Regions from separate parts of the Enterobacter sp. PL_is511 genome, predicted to be linked through region 2. Evidence: predicted binding sites of a transcription regulator. Region 2 holds the regulator's gene; each other region holds the start of a gene.
What was found. Region 2 encodes Fur, which represses iron uptake genes when iron is present. Its sites were predicted from a motif close to ATAATAATGAGAACNACTATCAA; they were not measured.
Positions count from the first base shown of each region.

Region 1: the regulator Fur is predicted to act here: its motif matches at 1,525-1,547, upstream of sodA (superoxide dismutase [Mn]).
Region 3: the regulator Fur is predicted to act here: its motif matches at 1,038-1,060, upstream of AC0TN7_RS10035 (Nramp family divalent metal transporter).

Region 1 is NZ_JBVPGP010000012.1:35,093-37,363, reverse strand. It holds gene yiiM (6-hydroxyaminopurine reductase) at 85-759, opposite strand; gene sodA (superoxide dismutase [Mn]) at 831-1,451, opposite strand; gene AC0TN7_RS01060 (helix-turn-helix domain-containing protein) at 1,655-2,203, opposite strand.
Region 2 is NZ_JBVPGP010000024.1:403,127-405,397, reverse strand. It holds gene fldA (flavodoxin FldA) at 1-521, shown strand, start outside; gene fur (ferric iron uptake transcriptional regulator) at 812-1,258, shown strand; gene chiQ (ChiQ/YbfN family lipoprotein) at 1,355-1,684, opposite strand; gene chiP (chitoporin ChiP) at 1,732-2,271, opposite strand, start outside.
Region 3 is NZ_JBVPGP010000021.1:146,874-149,144, forward strand. It holds gene AC0TN7_RS10035 (Nramp family divalent metal transporter) at 1-998, opposite strand, end outside; gene AC0TN7_RS10040 (NupC/NupG family nucleoside CNT transporter) at 1,347-2,271, shown strand, end outside.

The sequences.
Region 1 (2,271 bases), on a different contig from region 2:
GGAATGAAGCAAGGAAAGGTTGAGTACGGTGTAAAAGAAGGGAGCATCCCCCGTTAGCACGGGGGAGACGAACGAAAGAGAAACCTATTTACCCCATAACCGACGGGCATTGTCTTCAATTTTGTTACTGAGCCGCCGTTTTTGCATGGTGCGCGTCCAGCTGGTCGACAACCCCGCCGCCGACAGCAGGCGGTGATACTGTTCGTCATCAAACGGCATATGCCAGGCAATGGCGCAGGCGTCATAAACAGACACATCGCTCAGGCGTGATGCCAGCTCAAGCGGTGCGTCCGCTGAAACCTGCCCAGCCAGCACCACACGGTACAGCCAGCCGGTTTTACCCGCGTTTTGCATCTGAGCCGACATGTCATGAATGCTGAAATGGTAGTTGAGCTTGAAGCACGGCGAGCGCGGCTGCGTCACCTGAATCAGGGCATCGCCCCAGCGGTAAATATCACCGATAAAGACGTTTTGCTCGGTCAGCCCTTCGGTCGAGAGGTTCTCACCGAACGCGGGCGCGACAAACAGATCCGCCTGTTCGGGGAATTCGGCTTTCCAGTGCTGATAGTGCTCGCGCGGGTAGTGGCACAGCGCGCGCTCGGGCCCGCCGTGGATTTTCTTTTCGGCCTGCTCGTCACCCGCCAGCCCGAGGTCGGTAAGCGTCAGCTCACCGTCGACCTGAATTTTAGCGATGGCGCTCGGGCGACTGCCGTCGTACTCCCTTACCTTGCCTGTAAACACGTTCACCGGGTAATGCATTGCTGCCTCCATTACGCAGATACAAAAAAAGCGAGTCATAAGACTCGCTTCTCACAGGCGTCAACGCAACCTTATTTTTTAGCGGCGAAACGTGCTGCAGCTTCGTCCCAGTTCACCACGTCCCAGAAGGCTTTGATGTAGTCCGGGCGACGGTTCTGGAATTTCAGGTAGTAAGCGTGTTCCCACACGTCCAGACCCAGGATTGGGAAGCCCGATGCGCCAGAGATCGCTTCACCCATCAGCGGGGAGTCCTGGTTAGCAGTAGAAACCACCGCCAGTTTGTCACCTTTCAGAACCAGCCACGCCCAGCCAGAGCCGAAACGAGTAGCCGCGGCTTTTTCGAACTCCGCTTTGAAGTTGTCCACGGAACCGAAGTCGCGCTCGATAGCCGCTTTCAGGTCGCCCTGCAGGGTGGTACCGGTTTTCAGGCCTTTCCAGAACAGGCTGTGGTTAGCGTGGCCGCCAGCGTTGTTACGCAGAACGGTTTTCTTGTCCGCTGGCAGCTGGTCCAGCTTGGTGATCAGCTCTTCAACAGGCAGGTTAGCGAACTCTGGCAGGCTTTCCAGCGCGGCGTTCGCGTTGTTCACATAGGTCTGATGGTGTTTAGTGTGATGGATTTCCATCGTCTGCTTGTCGAAATGCGGTTCCAGTGCGTCGTAGGCATACGGCAGGGATGGCAGTGTATAACTCATAATCCTCTCCATTATTGTCGGGCGGCACAGCTGTTAATGCCGCGTAAGCAGTTGGTTCATTATAGTTAATTAAATGATATTGAAAATGATTATCAATGCCGTAGTTTTTATAAGGTTATTCACATTCTGACAAAAGCCAAAATGGGTAATTCACTCAGGAGGTTAACGGAAGATGCTGCCGCGAAGACGACAGCATTGTCGGGTTAGTTTTGTTCCGCCACCAGCAGCGCGTAAGTGTCTGGCTCCAGGGCTTTAAAGATGTGCGGCTGGTCGGCGGGATAACAAATGTAATCCCCTGCGCCGAGCTCTTCCGCCGCGTCAAGCAGGCCAACCAGCGCCCGACCTTGCGTCACAATAATATGTTCAACCGAGCCCGGCGGATGCGGCTGTGAAATACGGTCTGCACCCGGCTGGGTCATCAGAAGATAAACATCGCGGCGCGCGCCGGGGGGGCATGCGGCCAGTAAAATAGCCTCGTAATTAGCCTGTCCGGCGACCACTTTCGTCCCTTCACCGCGGCGGATCACCTGTGTGGTCGGCAACTGCGGCTCAAGCAGGCGGGCGAAAGGAATATCCAGCGCCACGCAAAGCGACCACAGCGTTTCCAGGCTAGGGTTACCGTTGCCGGACTCCAGCTGGGAAAGGGTGGATTTTGCGATCCCGGCACGGCGGGCAATTTCCGCCAGTGAAAGCCCGGTTCGCAGGCGTTCTCGCACCAGACTTTTGGCGATCAGGCTGATCGGCTGCGTCATATAACGGCCTCTTGTTCTATAAAACGAACGAATCGTTCGTCTTGAAAATCAGTTTCGTTGCGTTCATT
Region 2 (2,271 bases):
TCGGCATTTTCTTTGGCAGTGATACCGGCAATACCGAAAATATCGCAAAAAACATTCAAAAACAGCTCGGTAAAGACGTTGCTGATGTGCATGACATCGCCAAGAGCAGCAAAGAAGATCTGGAAGGCTATGACATTTTGCTGCTGGGTATCCCAACCTGGTACTACGGTGAAGCCCAGTGCGACTGGGATGATTTCTTCCCGACGCTGGAAGAAGTCGACTTCAACGGTAAGCTGGTCGCCCTGTTTGGCTGTGGCGATCAGGAAGACTACGCCGAATACTTCTGTGACGCGCTGGGCACCATCCGCGACATCATTGAGCCGAATGGCGCGGTTATTGTAGGCCACTGGCCGACCGCCGGTTACCACTTCGAAGCGTCTAAAGGCCTGGCCGATGACGATCACTTCGTGGGTCTGGCCATCGACGAAGACCGTCAGCCAGAACTGACCGCCGAGCGTGTTGAGAAGTGGGTGAAGCAGATCCGTGAAGAACTGCACCTGGACGATATTCTGAACGCCTGATTATTTCGCGGCGCAACTGCGGTTGCGCCCATGCCCCAGGTCAAACCGATTAAATTAATCGCTACAATCTTTTAACTTTTTCGCCCAGACCTGTACAATGTCTCCCTGATAAAATGTGGTTTTCCATTGAGCAAGTTTGTTGGTGATACCCCATTTTTATAAGCATATTTTGCCTGAGACTTGCAGTTTTCATTTAGCCATGGCAGTTCTATAATGAGACGCATTATCCCAGGTGCATTTTCTGTCACTTCCTACAGAAGTGAATCGTTTAGCAACAGGACAGATTCCGCATGACTGACAACAATACCGCATTAAAGAAGGCTGGCCTGAAAGTTACGCTTCCTCGGTTAAAAATCCTTGAAGTGCTTCAGGGTCCAGACAATCACCATGTCAGTGCGGAAGACCTTTATAAACGTCTTATCGACATGGGTGAAGAGATTGGGCTGGCTACCGTCTATCGCGTGCTGAACCAGTTTGATGACGCGGGCATTGTTACCCGTCATAATTTCGAAGGCGGTAAATCTGTTTTCGAACTGACCCAGCAGCAGCACCACGATCACCTGATCTGCCTCGATTGCGGCAAGGTCATTGAATTCAGCGATGATTCCATCGAATCACGCCAGCGTGAAATCGCCGCGCGTCATGGCATCCGCCTGACCAACCACAGCCTGTACCTTTACGGTCATTGTGCTGAAGGCGATTGCCGCGAAGACGACCACGCGCACGACGCGAAATAAACAAGTGTTCATACTCTGAGCCAGCCGTAAGGTTGGCTTTTTTTTGCCTAAAAAAATGCCCGGTGGCGCAGCGCCACCGGGCATGATAACAGCGAGTTACTTACTGTTATTGCTTCGAATTTCTTTCCAAATCTGGTCGCAACGCTTCGCCACTTCCTGATCGTTACCGGTTTTACGCGCCTGGATACAGGCCTGGTAATCCATTACGCGGACATTTTCCTGCGTCGCGAACTGCTCATGCGCTTTCTCTTTCTTCAGCACGTTTAGCACGCTCTGACAGGCTTCAATTTTTTCCGGCGAACCTTCCGCAGTATTAATGCAGGCGCTATATGCCTCCTTCAGGCGGGAGTCCTCTTTTGGTGCCTGAGTCTGCGCACACGCCACCAGCCCTGATGCCAGCAACGCGACGACTACGATTTTTTTCATCATATACAGTCTCCATACCGGCGGGACTCAGCCCGCCAGTGCGTTTATCAGAAGATGGTGAATGGGGCGATAACCATGAATTTCACGTCACGTTCATCCTGGAAGATGTTGCCGTAACCGCCCGCATAGCTCGGGATATCGGAGTGGTTGTCATACTGGGTGAAGTGCAGTTTGAACATCGTGCCTTTCGCGCGGCCATCCTGCAGGGTATAGATTGCATCCAGGCTGTAGGAAGACTCTTTCAGGCGATAGTTGGGATCGTAGTATGCGTCCGGTGTTGCCATATCGGCAGGTTTTGCGTCCCAGGCGTAAGCGTAAGAAGCGCCCACCGCCCAGCCAGGCAGGTTCCAGTTTTTCAGGTCGTACATTGCACCGAAGAAGACCGCTTTCTCGCCGTCGGCGTTGAAGTCTGAGCGGTTATCCCACCAGATATCAAGACGGCCGTTGGAGGAGGCGTAGGTCGGAGTCATACGCTGCAGGAAGTAGCCCTGCTGCCCTTCCGCCTTCACCCATGTGCCTTCCAGACGCAAATCAACCTGGCCAACCTTATAGCCGAAGGTGAGTGCCTGCAGCCACGCGGTGCCGTC
Region 3 (2,271 bases), on a different contig from region 2:
AGCATGGTGACGGAGCGACGCACCCACAGCGGAATATGGAACCGGACAAACCCCTGCATCACCACCTGGCCTGCCAGCGTGCCCACCACCGTGGAAGAAAGACCGGCAGCCACCAGGCTAAGACCAAATATCGTGGCGGCAGCATGGCTCAGTAGCGGCTCCAGCGTGAGATACGCCTGGTCGAGATCGGCAATACCGGTGTGACCGTTAAAGTGGAAAGCGGCAGCTGCGGTAGCCATCATCGCCAGATTGACAAACCCGGCGATGGTCATGGCGATCGCCACGTCCCATTTGGTGGCGGAGTAACGCTCTTTGCGCGTCCCACCGTGGAGATGCTGCGTCAGCGAGGAGTGCAGGTAAATCACATGCGGCATGATGGTCGCCCCCAATACCCCGGCGGCCAGGAACACCGCTTCCGAGGTTGGCAGGCTTGGGATCGCCATCCCTTTAGCGAGCTGCGCCAGATTCGGCTGTGAGAAAATCAGCTCGACGATATAGGCCGCCGCGACAAACAGCAGCAGACCGCCAATGACCTTCTCCAGCGGCTTTTGACCCCGACGCTGTAGCATCAGGATCAGGAACGTGGCAATCCCGGTGAGTACCGCCCCCTGCAACAGCGACACGCCCAGAATCAGCTTAAAGCCGATCGCTGCGCCGATAAACTCAGCGAGGTCAGTGGCCATAGCGATGATTTCCGCCTGAATCCAGTAGAGCCAGACGGCCGGACGCGGATAATGGTCGCGAATTTGCTCCGCCAGGTTTTTGCCCGTGGCAATCCCCAGCTTTGCAGAGAGCATCTGAATCAGCATCGCCATCAGGTTAGCCCAGACGACCACCCACAGCAGCTTATAGCCGAAGCTGGCCCCGGCCTGAATATTGGTCGCAAAGTTACCTGGATCGATATAGCCAATGGCAGCGATGAACGCAGGTCCCATTAATGCGAACCGCAACTTGCGCGCGGCTCTGCCACTGCTACCCTCTACGCGACTGTTTGTCATTTCTGCCTCTGAAATATAGCCTTTGCTATGTTTAATGCTATCAAAATGAGAATGATTATCAAGTTCATTTGTGAAGTTTACAGTGATTTCTCTGATAGCTTTGAACGATAGACGGGCGGGTAAGTGGGGCGATCTAACAGAAACTGAAATCGCGCGCGCTTTTGTGAAGACTAGCACACAAACTTAACTTTTCACTCATTTACCTAACATAACAAAAATGTATTGTGGATCACTATTTTTGAGACTCGTCACAGGATGTAACTATAGTGTGTCCTCGATCTCGTTTTCTTTTCCCTTGTTACATAGAATGTGCACGAAAATTAAACCTGCCTCATATTTGGAGCAAATATGGACCGCGTCCTTCATTTTGTCCTGGCACTTGTTGTCGTTACTGCACTCGCATTGCTGGTCAGCACAGACCGCAAAAAAATTCGTATCCGTTATGTTGTCCAGCTGCTGGTCATTGAAGTTTTACTTGCGTGGTTCTTCCTGAACTCCAACGTAGGCCTCGGCTTCGTAAAAGGCTTCTCCGAAATGTTCGAAAAACTGCTCGGATTCGCCAATGAAGGGACCAACTTTGTCTTCGGTAAAATGAACGACGAAGGTCTGGCGTTCTTCTTCCTGAAGGTTCTCTGCCCAATCGTCTTCATCTCCGCACTGATCGGTATTCTGCAGCACATCCGCGTTCTGCCGTTCATTATTCGTGGAATTGGCTTCCTGTTATCCAAAGTGAACGGCATGGGCAAGCTGGAATCCTTTAACGCCGTCAGTTCCCTGATCCTCGGTCAGTCTGAGAACTTCATCGCGTATAAAGATATTCTCGGCAAAATGTCCCGTAACCGCATGTACACCATGGCGGCAACCGCAATGTCTACCGTTTCCATGTCTATCGTGGGTGCGTATATGACCATGCTGGAGCCGAAGTATGTTGTTGCGGCGCTGGTTCTGAACATGTTCAGCACCTTTATCGTTCTGTCGCTGATCAACCCGTACCGCGTTGACGCCAGCGAAGAGAACATCCAGATGTCAAACCTGCACGAAGGCCAGAGCTTCTTCGAAATGCTGGGTGAATACATTCTGGCTGGTTTCAAAGTGGCGATTATCGTTGCCGCCATGCTGATCGGCTTCATTGCGCTGATTTCTGGCCTGAACGCCCTGTTCGCCGCGGTGCTGGGTATCTCCTTCCAGGGGATTCTGGGCTACATCTTCTACCCTGTTGCATGGGTGATGGGTGTTCCGGCTCACGAAGCGCTGCAGGTGGGCAGTATCATGG